DNA from 3 places in the Halomonas sp. DP5N14-9 genome. Region 2 is predicted to be linked to each of the others. Evidence: predicted binding sites of a transcription regulator. Region 2 holds the regulator's gene; each other region holds the start of a gene.
The links. Region 2 encodes sigma-54, which starts transcription at its own class of promoters, with help from an activator protein. Its sites were predicted from a motif close to TGGCACNNNNNTTGCTNT; they were not measured.

Region 1: KUW00_RS12635 (ANTAR domain-containing response regulator) is a predicted target of sigma-54. The motif match lies at 2,050-2,067, and genes of this name have one in related genera.
Region 3: KUW00_RS02305 (sugar phosphorylase) is a predicted target of sigma-54. The motif match lies at 3,437-3,454, and genes of this name have one in related genera.

What each region holds. Positions count from the first base shown of each region.
Region 1 covers NZ_JAHVHR010000020.1:322,840-329,741, forward strand. The annotation lists gene KUW00_RS12630 (nitrate reductase) at 1-1,404, opposite strand, end outside; gene KUW00_RS12635 (ANTAR domain-containing response regulator) at 2,151-2,750, shown strand; gene KUW00_RS12640 (CmpA/NrtA family ABC transporter substrate-binding protein) at 2,747-3,841, shown strand; gene KUW00_RS12645 (NAD(P)/FAD-dependent oxidoreductase) at 4,142-5,455, shown strand; gene nirB (nitrite reductase large subunit NirB) at 5,455-6,902, shown strand, end outside.
Region 2 covers NZ_JAHVHR010000024.1:146,860-153,761, forward strand. The annotation lists gene bioA (adenosylmethionine--8-amino-7-oxononanoate transaminase) at 1-937, opposite strand, end outside; gene KUW00_RS13615 (hypothetical protein) at 1,117-1,641, opposite strand; gene KUW00_RS13620 (HPr family phosphocarrier protein) at 1,693-1,962, opposite strand; gene rapZ (RNase adapter RapZ) at 1,965-2,846, opposite strand; gene ptsN (PTS IIA-like nitrogen regulatory protein PtsN) at 2,900-3,385, opposite strand; gene hpf (ribosome hibernation-promoting factor, HPF/YfiA family) at 3,391-3,699, opposite strand; gene KUW00_RS13640 (RNA polymerase factor sigma-54) at 3,859-5,271, opposite strand; gene lptB (LPS export ABC transporter ATP-binding protein) at 5,553-6,278, opposite strand; gene lptA (lipopolysaccharide transport periplasmic protein LptA) at 6,278-6,808, opposite strand; gene lptC (LPS export ABC transporter periplasmic protein LptC) at 6,821-6,902, opposite strand, start outside.
Region 3 covers NZ_JAHVHR010000002.1:159,604-166,505, forward strand. The annotation lists gene ribE (6,7-dimethyl-8-ribityllumazine synthase) at 1-179, opposite strand, end outside; gene ribBA (bifunctional 3,4-dihydroxy-2-butanone-4-phosphate synthase/GTP cyclohydrolase II) at 301-1,446, opposite strand; gene ribD (bifunctional diaminohydroxyphosphoribosylaminopyrimidine deaminase/5-amino-6-(5-phosphoribosylamino)uracil reductase RibD) at 1,694-2,854, opposite strand; gene nrdR (transcriptional regulator NrdR) at 2,851-3,336, opposite strand; gene KUW00_RS02305 (sugar phosphorylase) at 3,530-5,287, shown strand; gene dsbG (thiol:disulfide interchange protein DsbG) at 5,446-6,249, shown strand; gene KUW00_RS02315 (glycosyl transferase) at 6,304-6,902, opposite strand, start outside.

The sequences.
Region 1 (6,902 bases), on a different contig from region 2:
GGTACCGTCCTTTTCCGACCAGCCGCTGGCCGGCAGCACGATATCGGCGAGTTCCACCAGGTCGGTGTCGGCCATGCACTCCGACACGATCACCAGCGGACAGCGCTCGATGGCGCGGCGTACCCGGTCGGCATCCGGCAGGCTCACCAGAGGGTTGGTGGCCATGATCCACAGCGCCTGGATGTCGCCGCGCTCGACGGCCTGAAACAGTTCGACCGCCTTGTGGCCGGGCTCCCGGGGCAGCGTCGGCACCAGCGCCTCGGTCGACCAGAAGCGGGTCAGCCGTTCGATGGCGCCCGGGGTGTGGTAGTCCATATGGGCGGCCAGCTGGTTGGCCAGTCCGCCGACCTCGCGCCCGCCCATGGCGTTTGGCTGGCCGGTGATGGAAAAGGGACCGGCGCCGGGCAGGCCAATCTTGCCGCCGGCCAGGTGGCAGTTGAGGATGGCCTGGCACTTGTCGGTGCCGCTGGTCGACTGGTTGACCCCCTGGGAGTAAAGCGTGACCACGTGCAGCTGGGTGGCAAACCAGTAGTAGAAGGTCTCGAGGCGCTCGGCGTCGAGATCGCAGGCCGCCGCCACCGCCTCGATGTCCGAGGCCTCGTCCAGGGCGGCGGCAATCGTCTCTTCGGCGCCGTCCACATGGCGCTTCAGATAGACCTCATCGAGCCGTTGGCGACGGGCCATCCAGGCCAGCAGGCCATTGAACAGCAAAGCGTCGCTGCCGGGGCGCAGCCCCAGGTACAGATCGGCGATCTCGCAGCTGTCGGTGACCCGAGGATCGATGACCACGACCCGCATCAGCGGATTGCGGGTCTTGGCCAGACGCAGCCGCTGATACAGCACCGGATGGTTCCAGGCCAGATTGGACCCCACCAGCACCACCAGTTCGGCCTCTTCCAGGTCCTCGTAGTTGCAGGGGACGGCGTCGGCGCCCAGGGTGCGCTTGTAGGCCGCCACCGCCGACGCCATGCACAGCCGCGAGTTGGTATCCAGGTGCGGTGTTCCGAGAAACCCCTTGAACAGCTTGTTGGCGACGTAGTAGTCCTCGGTCAATAGCTGCCCGGACAGGTAGCCGGCGATGGCCTCTGGACCGCTGCCCTCGGCAATCGCTCCGAGACGCTCGGCCACGGCGTCCAGCGCGCTGTCCCAGTCGGCTTCGCGACCGTCCACCCTGGGTCGCGTCAAGCGCCCCTGAACGCCAAGGGTCTCCGCCAGGGCCGAGCCCTTGACGCACAGGCGCCCGAAGTTGGCCGGGTGATCCCGATCGCCCTGGAGGGTGACCGACTCGCCATCGCGACGTAGCTCGATGCCACAGCCGACCCCGCAGTAGGGACAGGTGGTGCCTGTGGCCTCGCCGCCAGCACCGCTGTCGATCTCCGTGCTGTCGCTATCCGTCCGGGTCATCGCGCTCTCCTCTGGGCCATCTTGCTGCCTTGGCATATCGTCGGCATCTCATCGGCAGATCATCGCTCCGCTAGCGGCCGGGCCTTGATCGGTCGGGTCTTGCTGCGGCCCAAACGCACGACGCCCATCCCGTCGAGCGAGGCTCGAGGAGATGGGCGTCGTTGCCGGATGAAATCCCGCGCTGGATTTCGTGTGTGCTAGCGCCCGTTGCAGACGAGTTGTCGGACCGGCCCACCCGCCACCAGCGTCGGGACCCTTCCTGGCTCGGCCTAGTGATCTGGCTCGGCCTAGTGATCGGGCTCGACGTAGTCATCTGGCTCGGCTTAGTGATGCCCATGGCACCAACAACGGCACTAGCTTTGCCAGTAACCAAAGCAAACCCTGTGCCAGAACACCATAATCGCCCCCTGCAGTGTGGAATGCTGGTGCCAGCCAATTGAAGCCACGACGTTTTTTCTGACGTTTGCCCAGGCGATGGTGGCGAGAAGACGTCTGACAGACCCCAGGCTCGCACCACAACGAACGATAGAGGCCACCGTTTACGCACCCTTTCGGTGCGCGAGCGCCTGCCCGGCATATCTGCGGGGGCACGGCGGCGGCTTTGCAGGGGGTTATCTCCCTGACAGAAAACGACAAGATCGAAAATGGAACGCCTTTTGCGCTGACAGGTGCAGAGGCACCCAAGGTGCACCCTTCATCATGTCGACTCGAGCTCTATCGAGCGACAGCATCATCGAGCCACGCCCATGCCCGAACACGACACCTTGAAGGTCCTGCTGGTCGACGACGAGATAGTGCGCGCCGCCATGGTCGAAGAGGCGCTTGCGCTGGACGGACACCAGGTGGTCTGCCGACTGTCAAGCCCGGCCAGCCTCAACGACATGGTGCAGCAGCATCAACCCGACGTGGTCATCATCGACATGGAATCGCCTGACCGGGACACCCTGGAAAGCATGGCGCTGCTGCAGCGGGAAAACCCTCGACCGGTGGTGTTCTTCGCCGACCAGCACGACCCCGAATCGCTCAAGGCGGCGGTGAAGGCCGGCGTCAGCGCCTATGTGGTGGACGGTCTGGCGGCCAACCGCGTCAAGGCGGTCATCGATGTCGCCATCGCCCGCTTCGAAGCCTTTCAGGGAATGCGCCGCGACCTCGACAAGGCACGCAATCAGCTCGCCGACCGCAAGCGCATCGAACAGGCCAAGGGCCTGTTGATGAAGCATCAGAGCTGCGATGAGGAACAGGCCTACCGCATGCTGCGCAAGCTGGCCATGGACCGCGGCCAGCGCATCGCACAGGTCGCCCAGAACGTCATCGACATCCTCAAGCCACTGGAGAAGGGATCATGAGTCCATCGCTGTCTTCTGACGCGGCCAGCACGTCCAGAACTGGCGCGCCGCATCCACCCGAGCTCGCCAGCCTGACCCTGGGATTCGTGCCACTGCTGGATGCTGCGCTGTTGATCATCGCCCGGGAAGGCGGCTTCTTCGCCGCCCAGGGGGTCGAGGTCAGCCTGTCACGCGAGAACGCCTGGTCCACCCTGCGCGACAAGGTCGCCGCCGGCCTGCTTGACGGCGCCCAGATGCTGGCGCCAATGCCGCTGGCCATGAGCCTGGGGCTGTCCCGCGCGCCTTGTGACACCCTGGCCGCCGCGGTGCTGAGCCGCCAGGGCAATACGCTGGTGCTGTCTCGCCGCCTGGCCGATGCGGTCGGCGCTTCGGTCGACAACGGGGAGCCCGGCGCCTTCGGCGCGGCCAGCGAACTGGCCCGACGCTTCAAGGCCTCGCTGAAAGAAGGCACCCGGCCACGCCTGGCCATGGTCTACCCCTACTCCTGCCAGCACCTGTTGCTGCGTGACTGGCTGGCCCGCGGCGACATCGACGTCGACAGCGAGGTCGAACTGGTCGCGCTGCCGCCCCCGCGCATGGTGGACGCCCTGCGCGAAGGCGAGATCGATGGCTTCTGCGTCGGCGAGCCCTGGGGCAGCCTGGCCCAGCATCGTCAGGTGGGTCGAGTGGTGGCCAGCGGTGCAGAACTGATGCCGGCGCATCCCGAGAAGGTGCTGGGGGTGACGGCCTCCTGGGCGCGGCGCTACCCGAATACCCTGTCCGCGCTGCTGCGCGCCCTCCAGGCCGCCGCCCTGTGGCTGGACAAGGCGCCTGAGGCCAGACGCCAGACCCTGGCCTGGCTGGCACTGCCCCCCTACCTCGATGAAGCCGTAGGCCATCTCGACGAGCTGCCGCTGGAAGCCGCCCCGGGCTACCCCTGCATCGGTGAGCGACTGCGCCCCCTGACGGCCGACTTCGAGGGGCTGATCCAGCGGTTGTCGCCGCTGCTCGAGGCTCGCGGGCGACAGCTCGACACCGCCACCCTGGAGGAGTGCTACAGCGCTGTGCATTACGACGCCGCCACGCACCAGTACGGTGCCGACACGCCCTGAACCCTGCCTGACCGGTGCTGACGCCCGCCACCAGTGCCTGCACCAACAGGCTGTTTTACCTGCACAAAACGTAAAACAGGCATGAAACTTGGATAGCCTGTAGCAAGTGCCGGCGAATGCCGGCGGCGGTCAACGGCGATCGCACCGACACTAGACAAAGACGTCTCTTCACCCTCCGACGCCGGAGGTGTGAGAGACGTCTTTGGCGTTTTTGGAGCCCATGCGATGCCTTATTCCACTGGTCCTTCTGACTCCAGGCCCCGTTCCTCAGGCCTGCCTGACTCAAGGTCCCGTTCCGAAATGACCCAGGCCGGCTCGTCTTCGCCGACGAGGTCTGACGACGCACGTCTTCCCCACCTGGTGATCGTCGGCAACGGCATGGCCGCGCATCGATTGATCGAGACCCTGGCGGCCCAGAGTGGTGCCCCACGACACATCACCGTGATCGGTGCCGAACCGCACGCGGCCTACAACCGCATTCTGCTGTCGAGCTGGCTGGCCGGCGATGTCGAGCAGGATGGATTGACGCTGACACCGCCGCATGACTCCGCCGTCACTGTCGATCAGCGCCTGGGCGCGCGGGTGGAGCGGATCGATCGTACCCGGCGCCTGGTCGAGTGCGACGACGGCGAGGTGATCCCCTACGACCACCTGGTGCTGGCACTGGGTTCGCGCAGCGCCATGCCACAGATCCCCGGCATCACTCTGACGGGCGTGTCGGGCTTTCGCGATCTGGACGATGCGGCGCGCCTGGCCGACGCAGCAAAGGCTGGCGGCGCGGCGGTGGTGGTCGGTGGTGGCCTGCTGGGCCTGGAGGCCGCCGCCGGCCTCGCCGCCAGAGGCATGCAGGTATGCGTGCTGCAACGCTCACCGCGCCTGATGAACCGGCAGCTGGACGCCACCGCCAGCACCATGCTGGCAAGCGAAATCGAAGGCCGCGGCATCCATCTGAAGACCGGGGCGCGGTTGGCCGCGATCGTCGGCGATGAAAACGGCCAGGTGGTCGGTGTGCGCCTGGAAGACGACGAGCGCCTGCTGCCGGCGAACTGCGTGGTGATCGCCGCCGGCATCACCCCCAACGCCGAGCTGGGCAGGGATGCGGGGCTCGATTGCGATCGCGCCATCGTCGTCGACGACACCCTGGCCACCTCGGACCCCGACATTTCTGCCCTCGGCGAATGCTGCCAGTTCGAGGACACCACCTACGGCCTGGTGGAGCCGATCTGGCATCAGGTCGAGGTACTGGCCAGTCGCCTGTGCGGCGAGCCCTCGGCGCCTTACCACGAACGCGCCTGCGCCACCAAGCTCAAGGTTTCCGGCGTCTCGCTGTACGCCTTCGGCCCCACCGAGGCCGAGGACGGACATGAGGTCCTCAGCTATCGCGACCAGGGCGAATACCGCCGACTGCTGCTGCGCGACGGCCTACTCGAGGGCGCCGTGCTCTACGGCGATACCCGCATGGGCCCCTGGCTATTCCGGCTCGCCGAGCAAGGCCAGCGACTGGACCGAGCGCGCCACTCGCTGCTGCTGGGCCAGGCCGATACCGAGGCCCTGCTGGCGGACGACGCCACCACCGACACCGACCCATCGACCACCGAACAGGATGCCGCCTGATGTCCAGCACAAAGCACAATCTCGCCGCACACAATGCTCCCGACAGCGACGCCACGGATACCCGCCCCACCCTGGTCGTGGTAGGCAACGGCATGGTAGGTCACCACCTGGTCGAGCAGCTGGTCGAACGTGATCAGCACCGCCGCTACCGCATCGTGGTGTTCGGCGAGGAACGTCATCTGGCCTACGACCGAGTGCACCTGTCGGAGTACTTCAGCGGCCGCGACGCCCAGTCCCTGGCGCTGTCCACCGCCGACTACTACGCCGAGCACGGCATCGAGCTCAAGTTGCACCAGGCGGTCACCGCCATCGATCGCGATGCACGGCGCGTTCACACCGACGCTGGCTACCTCGACTTCGACCGTCTGGTGCTGGCCACCGGTTCCTTCCCCTTCGTCCCGCCGATTCCCGGCAATGATCGCGAGGGCTGCCTGGTCTACCGCACCCTGGACGATCTCGACGCCATTCGCGCCGCCGCCGCCACCGCCAATACCGGCGTGGTGGTGGGGGGCGGACTGCTCGGGCTGGAGGCCGCCAACGCCCTGCGCGGCCTCGACCTGGACACCGCGGTGGTCGAATTTGCCCCGCGTCTGATGCCGATGCAGGTGGACGAGCAAGGCGGTGAACTGCTCAAGGAAAAGATCGAGGGCCTGGGCGTCCAGGTGCTGACCGAAAGAGCGACCCGCGAGATCGTCCCCGGTGAAGCCAGCCGTCTGCGCATGGTATTTCAGGACGACAAGGTGCTGGAGACCGATCTGATCGTGTTCTCCGCCGGCATACGCCCCCGGGACGAGCTGGCCCGCGAGTGCGGGCTCGAGATCGGCGAACGTGGCGGCGTGGTGATCGATGACCACTGCCTGACCAGCGATCCCGCCATCCTCGCGGTGGGCGAGGTCGCGCTGTACAACAACAGCATCTTCGGTCTGGTCGCCCCCGGTTATCAGATGGCCAAGGCCGCGGCCGACACCCTGTGCGGTGGCGATTCGACCTTCACCGGGGCCGACATGAGCACCAAGCTCAAGCTGATGGGGGTCGACGTGGGGGCCATCGGCGACGCCCACGCTAACCGCCATCCCGGCGCCAAGCAGTACCGATACTTCGACCAGATCCAGCAGGTCTATCGCAAGCTGGTGGTCTCCGGTGACGGCAAGCGCCTGCTCGGCGCCATGCTGGTGGGCGACAACTCCGCCTACGACAGCCTGATGCAGTACTACGCCAATAACCTGGATCTGCCGGCGGACCCCGCCTCGTTGATCGTGCCCTCCAGCGAACCGGCGCCGGCGCTGGGCCCGGACGCCCTGCCGGACAGTGCCACCATCTGCTCGTGCCACAACGTCACCAAGGGCGCCATCAGCGCCGCCATCGACGCCGGCTGCGAGGACCTCGGCGCGGTCAAGGGGACGACCAAGGCCAGTACCGGCTGCGGCGGCTGTGCGGCGCTGCTCAA
Region 2 (6,902 bases):
AGGCCAGCGGATTGCCCATGAAGGTCGGGCCGTGCATAAAGGCGTGAAGCTCGCTGTCGCCGATAAAGGTGGCATGGACACGGTCGTTGGCCAGGGTCGCCGCGTGGCCAAGGTAGCCGCCGGTCAGCCCCTTGGACAGCACCATGATGTCCGGACTGACACCGGCATGGTCGGCGGCGAACATGCGCCCGGTGCGTCCAAAGCCGGTGGCCACTTCGTCGAACACTAACAGCACGTCGAACTCGTCGCACAAGGCGCGAGCACCCTTCAGATAGTCCGGTGAGGTCATGTTGAGACCTCCGGCGGCCTGCAGCAGGGGTTCCATCAGCAGCGCGGCGATCTCGTGGTGGTGGGCTTCCAGCACCCCACGCAAGGCGTCGAGGTCGGCGGCGACCTGCTCCGGCGTGGCCGCATAGGGGGCCGTCGGCGCCGGGGCGAAATGGTGCTGAGGAAGAAAGCCGGAAAACAGCGAATGCATGCCCTCTTCGGGGTCACACACTGCCATGCAGCCGGCGGTATCACCGTGGTAGGCCTTCATCAGCGACAGCATGCGGTGCTTGTTGGGGCGGCCGCGCAGATGGTGGTACTGCACCGCCATCTTCATCGCCACCTCCATGCCCACCGAGCCGCTGTCGGAGAAGAACACGTGGTTGAGGCCCTCTGGCGTGACGCGAACCAGTTCCCGCGCGAGCTGGTCGGCGGGATCGTGGGTCAGTCCTCCAAGCATCACGTGACACAGCGTGGCAGCCTGCTCCTGAATCGCCTTGACCAGCCGTGGATGTCCGTAGCCGTGGATCATGCACCACCAGGAGCAGGTCGCGTCGAGCAATGATTCGCCGCTGTCCAGGGTAAAGCGGGTGCCCTGGCCGCCGACTACCCGGGGGGCAGGGGCCTGGGTCTTGAGATGGGCGTAGGGATGCCACACCGGAGAGGTCATGTCGGCTCCTGAAGGACGCTTGGTGGTAAACTGAGTGACGAGTTAAAAGTTTACCACTGCTGCTGCTACCGTCGCCAACGCCAGCGCTCCCACCCGGAAAACCGGGGTAGAGCGGGGCAGGCGAGGGCACAAGGAGGAGCGGTTCTTCCTTAGTGATGCTGGGCTTAGGGATGCTGGGCTCAGGGATGCTGGGCGTCGACACGTTCGAGAAAGCGCTCGAACAGGAATGCCTCGTCGTTTTTCAGCGAGCGACTCAGGCAGTCGATGAACTCTCGGCGCGGATAGGTGAAGACCCGCGGCGCCTTGTAGGCATCCAGATCGATGGCGATCACCTCTCCGTCGACGACCAGGAAGTTCTCGGTGTGCAGGCCACGACAGTGGATACGGTCACGGTACAAGGTTTCGAGAATGTCCAGGTAGCGGTTCTGCAGTTCCGGCGAGTCGAGGACTAGCTGTTTGAGCGCGATGCCGTGCACGTTGGCGGTGACCAGGCGATAGCGCTCTGCCGACAGGATTTTCGGTGTGGCGATACCCAGTCGCTCCAGTCGGCCGGCGACATAGCGAAAATTGTGGCCGGGGTAGCGCCGGATGCCCAGGCGGTAGCGCCAGCGATCGCTGGTCTTGGGCGTGAAGGTCTTGATGAAGGCGTCCTGGTCCGGATCGTAGTGGACCTCGGTGTACTTGCCGGTCTGGATCAGTTGCATGGCGTCCTTGGCAGGCAGGGGGTGGCGGTCAAAACAAGGAGAGGGAAGACGTCAGGCGTCTTCGTCGAAGCGTGCGTCGAACAGTGCCTCCAGAGCGTCCAGCACCGCGTCCGCGTCCTTGCCTTCGGCCTCCAGGGTCAGCTCCGTACCGCAGGGGGCGGCCAGCATCAGCAGCGACATGATGTTGGCGGCGTCACCCGAGCGGCTGCCATGGTGGACGGTGACGGTGGCGTCAAAGGGTTGGCAGCAGGTGACCAGGCGTGTCGCGGCGCGTGCATGCAGGCCGCGACGATTGGTCAGGGTCAGGGTGCGTCGGGCCACGCCTAGAGTCCTCCGCTGTCCAGTCGGCGTTGCTGGCCGAGTTCGCGGTGGCGTAGACGGACGCGGGGATGCTGGTCGGCCAGGGCCGAGGCGATTCCCTCGGCCAGGTAGACCGAACGATGCTGTCCTCCGGTGCAGCCCACCGCCACGGTGAGGTAGCTGCGCTGGCTTTGCTGATAGCGCGGTAGCCAGGTGCGCACCCAGGCGAGAATGTCGCGCTTCATGTCGGCGACGTCCTGATAGCGTTCGAGGAAGTCGATGACGCTGGGATCGCAGCCATTGGCATCACGCAGCGATGGTTCCCAGTAGGGATTGGGCAGACAGCGGGCATCGAACACGATGTCTGCATCCGGCGGCACGCCACGCTTGAAGCCGAAGGACTCCACGGTCAGGCTCAACTGGCCGCTGCGGTGGTCGGCGACCTGTTCGGCGATGCGCGAACGCAGTTCGTGCACCGACAGGCGAGAGCTGTCGATGACCAGATCGGCCAGGTCTCGAATACCCGAAAGGGCCTTCTGTTCGGACTCGATGGCTTCCGCCAGGGTCATGTCGCTATCACGGGTCAGGGGGTGACGGCGCCGCGTGTGGGAATAACGCTCGAGCAGAATTCGCGCATCACTGGTCAGGTAGACCACCTGGCAGTCGATCGGACTCTGCTTGAGGGACGCCAGCTGGGCGGGGAAGCGTTCCAGTGCCTCAGGCAGGTTGCGGGCGTCGACGCTGACGGCGATACGGCGGGAATGACCGTTTTCCAGCTCGTCCACCAGGGCGCCCAGCAAGGTCGCGGGAAGGTTGTCGATGGCGTAGAACCCCAGGTCCTCCAGGGCTTGAAGGGCCACGGACTTTCCCGAGCCGGAGCGACCACTGATGATCACGAGCTGCATGTCCTGTCTCCTTGGGCAGGCGTCCATTGCTGATGGCCTAGGCAAGGCCGCGATCAGGAGGGAGTGTCGTCCCCTGGCGCCTGTTGGCGGATGGCTTCCTGCAGGCGCTCGTGAAGCTCGCGCTGGGAGCTGGCGTGGCGCAGACGGTGACGTGTGTCGGCGTCGTTCATGACGCCGGCGACCTGGCCGAGCAGGGCGAGATGGGCGTCGTCGGCCTCTTCCGGTACCAGCAGCACGAACACCAGATCGACGGGCTCACCATCAATGGCATCGAAGTCGACAGGTTCCGCGAGTTTGAGGAAGCCGGAGATGGGCGCCTTGCAGTGGGGGTTGCGGGCATGGGGAATGGCGACGCCATTGCCTATGCCGGTACTGCCCAGGCGCTCACGTCCGATCAGCCGACTGAAGACCTCCTGGCTGTCCAGGCTCGGGGTGTTCTGCGCAATGAAGGTGCTGAAAAACTCCAGCACCCTCTTCTTGCTGCCTCCCGGGACATCGAACAATGTGCGCTCGGGAGGGAGAATGGCTTCCAATGTCATGAGAGTCAGCGAATTCCGGCGCCTTGGGCGCGGGCTTGGGATTTTTCCTTGTGCTTGACCAGCTGGCGGTCCAGCTTGTCGGCAAGGGCGTCGATAGCAGCATACATGTCGCCGTCCTGCGCTTCGGCATGCAGGTCGGCACCGGCGGCGTGAAGGGTGCAGGCGGCCAGCTGGCGTTCCTTTTCCACCGAGAGGGTCACCTGGACGTTGGTGATGTTGTCGTAGTGGCGCTCCACACGGGTGAGCTTCTCTTGTACGTAGTCACGCAGGGGATCGGTCAATTCGACGTGGTGGCCGGTGATGTTGACTTGCATGACAGGCTCCTTGCTCTTTCGGGTGGTGGCTTGATTGTAACCCTTTTTCCGATCCTGCAAACCCCCTCGACGCTACGCAGAAAGACGCAGATGTCATGCGAAATTTCAAGTGCTTGCGCTTTCCCGATAACTAGGCTAGCGACGCCGCAGCGCAAGGCCTCAGCGCAGTCGCTTGCGCTCGCTGGAAGACGGAATATTCATGGCTTCCCGGTACTTTGCCACGGTGCGTCTGGCGACATTGACGCCGTCTTCCGCCAGCAATTCCACCAGTTTGCTGTCCGACAGAGGTTTGCGGGCAGGTTCCTTTTGAATCAACGATTTGATCATGGCGCGGATGGCGGTACTGGAATGGGCGTCGCCATCCTGGCCGACCTGGCTCGAGAAAAAATACTTCAACTCGAACACGCCGCGAGGCGTGTGCACGAACTTCTGGGTGGTCACGCGGGAGATGGTGGACTCGTGCATCTCCACCTTGTCTGCGATATCGGCCAGCACCAACGGTTTCATGGCCGCTTCTCCCTGCTCGAGGAAGTCGATCTGACGCACCATGATTTCCCGGCCGACCTTCAGCAAGGTGTCGTTGCGGCTGGACAGACTCTTGATCAGCCAGCGCGCCTCCTGCAGGTGGTCCTTGAGGAACTGGTTGTCCTGGCTCTTGTCCGCGCGCCGAATCAGCGCAGCGTAGTCGGGCTGGATGCGCAGTCGGGGCATTGCATCCGGGTTGAGTTCAACTCGCCAGCCCTCTTCGGTGTGGCGCACCACCAGGTCGGGTATGACGTAGTCGTTATCGCTGTCACCGAACTGGCTGCCGGGACGTGGGTCGAGGCTCCGGATCAGCTCGATGACGCTGTCGAGTTGGTCGTCATCGAGTCCTAGTCGGCGCTTCAGCAGACGTCGGTCGCCGCTGGCCAGCGCCTCGAGAAACTGTCTTACCAGTCGTCCGGCCTGGGGCAGCAGGACGGTATCGCGAGGCAGGCTATCCAGTTGCAGCATCAAACACTCGCGCAGGTCGCGGGCGAACACTCCGGTCGGTTCGAACTGTTGCAGCCGAACCAGCACCGCCTCCACCTCGGCGAGGGGAGGGGGGCGACGACCGTCTTGCTCGAGCCCCTGGGCAATGTCATCCAGTGTCTGCTCGAGATAGCCGTCGGCGTTGACCGCGTCGAGCAGGCTCTCGGCGATCAGGCGCTCCTGGTCGCTGACGTCGAGCATCGCCAGTTGCCAGCTCAGGTGGCTGTGCAGTGACTGGGAGCTTGCCTGGCGCTCGAAATCCGGCGCCTCGCCACTGCCGGCGGGGGTGGTGCCCAGGTCCTGGTAGGTGTCGGACCAGTCGCTGTCCACACTGAGTTCCGAGGGAATCTGATCCGCCCAGTCATCTTCCACGGCTTCCCTGGTCTGCTGTTCGCCGAACTCGTCCTCGAGTTCGAGCATGGGGTTGGCCTCCAGCGCCTGCTGGACCTCCTGGCGCAGGTCCAGGGTCGAAAGCTGCAGCAGGCCGATCGCCTGTTGCAGTTGCGGGGTCATGGTCAGCTGGGTACCGATGCGCAGCTGCAGTGACGCCTTGAGGGCCATGGGTCGGGATCCACCAGTGTTGTCGAAAGGCTTTACCCTAACGACGAGTCATCAGACATGCAAGCATCTTGCCAAGTTGGTGTTTTTTGACCTGTGGGAGGGAGTGTAAAGGTCGATGTGGAACAACTTGGTAGGGGGGAGGTGCTTCTTTCGAGGGAGGCCCTGTGTGCAAGGTGAGGCCGACCCTTTCGGGGCCGGCGGTTGGATGCTGATGCTGGCAAATGTTGCGGCCGCTTGATGCGACTGCGACTGCGACTGCGGCTGTCGGGCGGCCCTGCGGTCTAGAGGCGGAAGTTCTCGCCCAGGTAGACCTCCTTGACGCGCTGGTTGGCGAGGATGGACTCGGCGCTGCCCTCGGCGATGATCTGGCCGTCGCCGACGATGTAGGCACGATCGCAGATATCGAGGGTCTCGCGCACGTTGTGATCGGTGATCAGGACGCCGATATCGCGGGCCTTGAGTTGACGAATGATGGACTTGATCTCGCCCACCGAGATCGGGTCGACCCCGGCGAAGGGTTCATCGAGGAGGATAAAGGCCGGCTCGGTGGCCAGGGCGCGAGCGATCTCGACCCGGCGCCGCTCCCCGCCGGACAGGCTCATGCCGGGGTTGTCGCGAATATGGCTGACGTGGAAATCCTCGAGGAGTTGCTCGAGACGTGCTTCTCGGCCCTCGCGGTCGAGGTCCTTGCGGGTCTCGAGGATCGCCATGATGTTGTCGGCCACCGACAGCTTGCGAAAGATCGAAGCCTCCTGAGGCAGGTAGCCGATACCGGCCAGCGCGCGCTGGTGCATGGCCGCGCGGCTCAGGTCCCGATCATCGATGCTGATGCTGCCGGCGTCGGCTCTGACCAGGCCGACGATCATGTAGAAGGAGGTGGTCTTGCCGGCCCCGTTGGGGCCCAGCAGACCGACGATGCTGCCCTGCTCGATCGACAGGCTGATGTCCTGGACGACGCGACGCTTCTTGTAGCTCTTGGCCAGATGGCGAGCGTGGAGAGTCTTCATCAGTTTCCTTGGCTTTCCGGCTCGAGGGTCATGCGAATGCGCTGCTCGCCCTGGACGCCCTGGGCGCTGGAGCGGGCCTGGACCACGCGGCGATCGAGGAAGTACTCCAGATAGGCACCGTCGAAGGTGTCATTGGCCTTGTGCAGCTCAGCCTGGTCGATCAGCTCCATGCGGCGTTCGGCCACGTGGTAGATCACCTTGCGGCCCCAGCCCTTGACCACCGGTTCTTCCGGGGATGGCTTCTGCTCGAGGTAGGCACGTGAGCCGGTCGCGGTCGCCAGTGACAGTTGTCCCTGGTCGTTGCGCTGGATCTCGACGCGTTCGCCGGTGAGGATCATGCTGCCTTGCACAATGCGCACGTCGCCGGTATAGACCGCGGTACCGGCGCGATCATCGAGATCCAGCTGGTCGGCCTCCACCTGAATCGGTGCGCTGCGATCACTTTCCAGCGCCAGGACACTGCTGCCGGTGGCGCCGGCGGCCAGGCCAAGGGCCAGGGCAAGCAGGAGGGCGGGACTTGGACGCATCATGGAAGGGGCTCCTTATTGAGGCTCTGGCGGATGATGACCGGTGACATTGTCGGTCAGGCGAGCGGTATTGTCATGGATCCAGGCGTCGAAGCGC
Region 3 (6,902 bases), on a different contig from region 2:
CAGGCACCCGGGACGTGGACGATGTCGATCATCTCCATGTCCACCCCGTGGCGCACCAGGCTGTCCACCGCGCCCTCGACCAGGCTATCTACCACATGGTGATTGAAGCGGCCCACGACGATCACGTAGCGGCCCTGGACGTCGACGAAGCTGCCTTCGACTTGGGAAATAGGTTGCATCTTGAATCTTCCTGAATGTACCGGCCTGGGGCCGGTAGTCGGGGTGACCCTGTCACAGGGCCTGTCCCCTGGTAAAAACCGAAACACCGGACGCCAGCATTACTGCCTCGCCCGGCGTGAATCAACCGCTGATATCACCTGGCGAGACGATGTCCACCACCTCGAGATCAAAACCCGACAGCGCGGAGAACTTCCACGGTGAGCTCAGCAGACGCATCCTGCCGACACCGAGCTCGCGCAGGATCTGGGAGCCGGTGCCGATGGTCAGGTAGTTGCCGGCGCCGTCGGACTCGCTGCCGCGAGCGGTGCGGCGGCGCTCCAGGAACACCTGCAGCATATCGTTGAGGTCCTGATGCGGACGCATGTCATCGAGCAGCACGAAGACACCCTGCTCGGCCCGCGCCACCTCTTCCAGCGCCTGGTGGGCGCGCCAGGAGGCGTCCTCGCCCTTGACCAGGCACATCAGGTCACGCATCTCGTTGGCCAGATGCACCCGCACCGTGGTCACGCTGTCCGGACTCGGCGAGCCCTTCACCAGCGCCAGGTGGTGCACCTTGTGGGTGCGGTCGAGAAAGACGTGGGCGGTCAGCTCACCGTAGGCGGTGGTCACCGGCAGTCGCTCGACCTCTTCTACCGTCTGCTCGTTGTGGATCCGGTAGTGGATCAGGTCGGCGATGGTGCCCATCTTGATCCCGTGGGTCTCGGCGAAGCGCTCGAGCTCAGGACGTCGGGCCATGCTGCCATCGTCGTTCATGATCTCACAGATCACACCGCTGGGATCACAACCGGCCAGGGCGGCCAGATCGCAGGCCGCCTCGGTGTGGCCGGCGCGCCTGAGCACGCCGCCGGGCTCGGCCATCAGCGGAAAGATATGGCCGGGCTGGACGATGTCTTCTGCCTTGGCATTGCGCGCGCTGGCGGCCTGCACCGTGCGTGCGCGGTCAGCAGCGGAGATGCCGGTGCTGACCCCTTCGGCGGCCTCGATGGACAGGGTGAACTTGGTACCGAAACCGGAGCCATTGTCCTGCACCATCAGCGGCAGCTTGAGCTGTTCGCAGCGCTCCCGGGTCATCGGCATGCAGATCAGACCACGGGCGTGAACCGCCATGAAGTTGATGTGCCAGGCCTCGACCTTCTCGGCGGCCATGATGATGTCACCTTCGTTTTCCCGATCCTCGTCGTCCATCAGGATCACCATGCGGCCCTGGCGGATATCCTCGACGAGTTCGGCAATAGGGGCCAGGCCCCCGCTGGAAGACTGCGACATGTATGCTCCCTGGATCTAAAATGGCCACTCGCGACGGCGGCCAGAAACCGCGTCAGGGTACCGTGGCGCGGCGTCGGGCGCCAGTCATAGTGGCGCGGCGTCGGGCGCCTGAGATAGTGGCGCGGCGTCGGGCGCCTGAGATAGCGGCGCGGCGTCGGGCGCCTGGGATAGACAAAGACCAGACAAGGCATCGGGCGCCGCTTATATGAAGCCCCGCTACTGCGATCCCCCGGCGACTTTCGTCGGGTCAGTGCTCGGCGCAGGCGGCCAGCGCCGGGCGCGCCAGAATACGCCAGTCCTTGCCGAGGGCGCGGATATCGAGAATTTCCAGAGGCCGTTGCTCGGCCATGCGTTCGATACCCGACAACGCCATCAGCCCGCGCGCGTTGGAGCCGAGCAGGGTCGGCGCCATGTAAAGACGCAACTCGTCCACCAGACAGGCATCCATCAAGGCACCTGCCAGGGTCGCGCCGGTCTCCACCAAAAGCTCGTTGCAGCCGCCCTCGTCACCGAGCCACTTGAGCAGCGCGCCAAGATCGACGCGGCCGTCGTCGCCTGCAGGCATCTCCAGCACCCGCGCGCCGGAGCGCATCAGCGCGTCTCTGCGAGGGGATTCGCTGCCCTCGACGCAGACCACCAGCGTCTCCCCTGGCTCGCTCAGGCAGGCCGCGGCCAGCGGCATGCGCAGGCGCGAGTCCACCACGACCCTAAGCGGCTGGCGTCGGGCGATGACTTCGGCGTCATCGAGCCCGAGCTGATCGGCACGCACCGTCAGCCGCGAGTTGTCGAAGATGATCGAATCCACCCCGGTGAGGATGGCGCAGCTCTGAGCCCGCAGCCGCTGGACGTCACGCCGAGCCTCGGCACCGGTGATCCACTGGGACTCGCCGGAGGCCATGGCGGTACGGCCGTCGAGGCTCATGGCGAGCTTGAGGCTGACCCGTGGACGCCCCCGGGTCATGCGCGACACGAAGCCGGCGTTCAATACCTGGGCGTCCGCCTCGAGGCAACCCAGCCTTACCTCGACCCCGGCGTCACGCAGGCGTGCGATACCCCGCCCCGCCACCTGAGGGTTGGGATCCTGCATGGCTACCACTACCCTGGCGACACCGGCCCTGATCAAGGCATCGCAGCAAGGCCCTGTGCGCCCCTGGTGGGAGCAGGGTTCCAGCGTCACGTAAGCGGTCGCGCCTCGGGCGTGCTCACCGGCAGCCTCGAGTGCATGGACCTCGGCGTGGGGCTCCCCGGCGCGCTGATGGTAGCCGTCGGCCAGATGCTTGCCGTGCTTGACCAGTACGCAGCCGACCCTCGGATTGGGCATGGTGGTGTAGCGACCGCGTTCGGCCAGCTTCAATGCCCTGGCCATCCAGGCTTCATCCTGGCCTGCCGTGATGTCCGTCGGATTCATGTGCTCTCCCCGGTGTCGGGCGAGAAACTCGGCTCCTGGGCCAGGCGGTCGATCTCGGCACGAAATTCGTCGATATCCTGAAACCTTCGATAGACTGAGGCAAAGCGGATATAGGCCACCTGATCGAGGCGCTTCAAGGCATTCATCACCTCTTCACCGACCACCCGCGCCTGGACCTCGCGCTCGCCCCGTGCGCGCAGGTTCTGGCGGATACGTTCCACCGCCGCCTCGATCGACTCGGCGCTGACCGGGCGTTTTTCCAGCGCCCGCAGCATGCCGGCCCGCAGCTTGATCTCGTCGAACACCTCCCGCGAGCCATCGGCCTTGATGATCCGTGGCATGATAAGTTCAGCGGTCTCGTAGGTGGTGAAGCGCTCACCGCAGCCAGCACACTGCCGCCGTCGGCGCACCTGATCACCTTCGGCGACCAGCCGGGAGTCAGTCACTCGGGTCTCTTGGGCGCCACAGAAGGGGCAATGCATAGCGGACAGTCCGGCAGGAAAAATATGTCGCCATAGTGTAACGGCTGAGGCCTGCCCCGCCCAGCGCAATGGCCCAGGTCATCCGCGATTTCAGCTGAGTTGGCACGCCCTGTGCTTGATACTTTCTTTCTAGCCGTCAATGAAATGGCGAGCGCTCACGGGGCAAGGCGCCCCCACGCCTGCGGAGGACACCATGGCAAGCCACCTCTCCCCCCTGGAACCCGACGACTTTCGCCAGCGTGCCGCAGAGCTGCTCGCGCCTCTCTATGGTGCACGCAGCGAAGAGGTCCTGCGCCGTCTGCTGCGCCTGATCGAAGCGCAGGGGGCCGGGTTGAGGCACCGTCATGGTGCACGCCAGACGCTGTGGAGCGAGCAGGACCAGTGGCTGATCGTCTATGGCGACTCGCTGCTGGATGCCGACAAGCCCCCCCTGGCGGTACTCGATGAGTTCCTGAGCAAGCGCCTGAAGACTGTCTTCAGCGGTGTCCATGTGCTGCCCTTCTTCCCCTGGAGCAGCGACGACGGCTTCTCGGTGATCCACTATCGCGAGGTCGACCCGAAACTGGGCGACTGGCGCGATATCCGGCGCCTGGCCAGTCACCATGATCTGATGGTGGACCTGGTGCTCAACCATGTCTCGCGGGAATCGCTGTGGTTCGCCGACTATCTCGGCGGCAACCTGCCCGGGCGCGACTACTTCATCGAGATGGACCCCGATACCGATCTCAGCGAGGTGGTGCGTCCGCGCAGCTCACCGCTGCTGGTCCCCGTCAGCACCCGCCGTGGCGTTCGCCACCTGTGGGCGACCTTCTCCGAGGACCAGATCGACCTCAACTTCGCCAACCCCGACGTGTTGATCGAATTCGTCGGCATCCTGCTGTTCTACCTGCAGCAGGGCGCCCGCATCGTCCGGCTGGACGCCGTCGCCTTCCTGTGGAAACGCCCCGGCACCCGCTGTATCCACCTTCCCGAGACCCACGCGGTGGTGCGGCTGTTGCGGGCGGTGGTCGACCACGTCGCCCCCGGCACCCTGATCATCACCGAGACCAATGTGCCCCACGCCGAGAACATCAGCTACTTCGGCCTGGAGCGACAGGACACGCCGCCCGACGAGGCCCACCTGGTCTACCAGTTCCCGCTGCCACCTCTGTTGCTGCACACCTTGACCAGTGGCGAGGCCGGCACCCTGGCGCGCTGGCTCGACAGCCTGCCCGAGCTCCCCGCCGGCTGCAGCTATCTGAACTTCACCGCCAGCCACGATGGTATTGGCGTGCGCCCGCTGGAAGGCTGGCTGGAAGGCCACGAGATCAACGCCCTGGTCGCCTTGATGCAGCGCTTCGGTGGCTTCGTCAGCATGCGCCGGCAGGCCGACGGCAGCGACAGCCCCTACGAGCTCAATATCACCTGGTTCGATGCCATGAGCGGCACCCGGCGTGGCCCCGACCCGTGGCAGGTCGAGCGCTTCCTGTTGAGTCAGCACCTGATGCTGGTGCTGAAGGGTATCCCCGGCGTCTACCTGCACTGCCTGACCGCCACCCAGAACGACCACGACGGGGTCGAACGCAGCGGGCGCCTGCGTTCGATCAATCGCAAGCGCTGGGACCGCCAGGAGCTGGAACCTCTGCTGGACAGCCGTCACACGCCGACCCGCGAGGTGTTCTTCGCCCTCACCCGCCGTCTCGAGATCCGTCGCAGGGAACCCTGCTTCCACCCCGATGCGGCCCAGACGGTCATCCCCACACCACCGGAGCTACTGGCGATCCAGCGCGGCCCCTTGGACGATGGCCGTCGACTGTTGGCCATTCACAACGTCACCGATCGGCCTCAGCCACTGGTACTGGACGGCCTCGACCAGTCCGGCTGGCAGGACCTGCTGGAAGGGGGCGCCTGGCGGCCCGTCGACACCCTGGCCCCCTATCGTTCACTGTGGCTGGTGCGCACCGACAGATAAGCCACCGCGCGCTCGGTGTATCACACAACAGCGCGGCCCTGGCGCTTTCACTGCCCGGCGACGTCAGCGGTCGAACCGATGGCGTTTGCTGCTGTCCTAGTGCGAGTGATTCTCGCTTGTCGCGGGATTCGTCCTACAAGATGCCGGAGAGTAACGACATGCCCCGCCGCCCCCGACTGCCCCGCCTCCCCGACCTGCCCCGCCATCAGCGTTCCTTCATGACCCTGGCGGCGGTGGCCTTCGGCCTGATGCCACTGTCCAGCGTCGAGGCCGAGGACCACCCCGCCCCCATCGAGGCGCTGGAGGAGGAAGGTCTTGAGGTGCACGGTGAATTCGACGCGCCGGGTGGGCTCAGCGGCTTCGCCGCCAGCCATCGCGGACAGCCGATGACCATCTTCGTCACCGAGGATGGCGAGCACGCCATCGTCGGCAATCTGATCGACGCCGACGCCAACAATCTGTCGGAGGCGCCGCTGGAGCGCCTGGTGCGCGGCCCCCAGGACGAGACCACCTGGCAGAGCCTTGAGGACAGCGCCTGGATCGCCGACGGCTATCCCGACGCCGAGCGCATCGTCTATGTGTTCACCGATCCCAACTGCCCCTACTGCACCCGCCTGTGGCAGCAGAGCCGGCCCTTCGTCGAAAGCGGCCAGGTCCAGCTACGCCACGTGATGGTCGGTATCCTCGACCCCGAGAGTCCGCGCCAGGCGGTCACGATGCTGGCCGCCGATGACCCTCAGGCCGCCCTCCGCGCCCATGAGAGCGGCGATCCGATTGAGCCCATGCGCCAACTGCCCAGAGACCTGGAGCAGCGCCTGCAGAGCAACCACGAACTGTTTCGCAGCTTCGGCATGGTGGCGACCCCGGGCATCGTCTATCGCAACGATGGCAAGCTCGAGATGAGCCAAGGCCTGCCGAGCGAAGAACTGTTCCATACCATCATGGGGCCGGAGCCCAACTGACAGGGTTTATCAAGGCGCTGGCACCAGGGCCTGGTGCCAGCACGCTGCAGGCCCTTAGACGTCCCCCGCGTTATCTGCCTCCACCGCGCTATATAGCTGTTCGGGCAGGTCCGGCAAGGCCGCACGCACGCGGTTCCAGCTGGGGATAAAGGGCTTCTCCCTGGGGTTGTCGAGAAAGGCGTTACCGGCCTCGATCAGATTGGCGGCAAACAGCTCCACCGCCTGCTCCTCAGCATGACGGTCCAGGCTCAACCCGTTCATGGTGGCGTCGTGGTCGTAAGCCTCGATCAGGTCGAGGGCCAGGCGATAGTAGGTGGCCTTGAGGGTACGAAAGCCTTCCGACGAGAAACCCACACCCTGGGTGGCCAGCTTGCGATAGAGCGCCTTGGCAATATCCAGGCTCATGCGGTTGAGCCCGGTGGCCGCGTCATCGGCGGACACCGGTTGATGCTTGTGGTCGTAGACGTCGGCGATATCCACCTGACACAGCCGATTGGTGGAGTGGTCGCGGTGGACCTCGGACAGCACCCCGATCTCCAGCCCCCAGTCGGCGGGGATACGGATGTTGTCCAGCACCTCGGTACGCATCGAGAACTCCCCCGACAGCGGGTAGCGATAGCTGTCCAGGTAGTCCAGGTAAGGCAAGGGCCCGT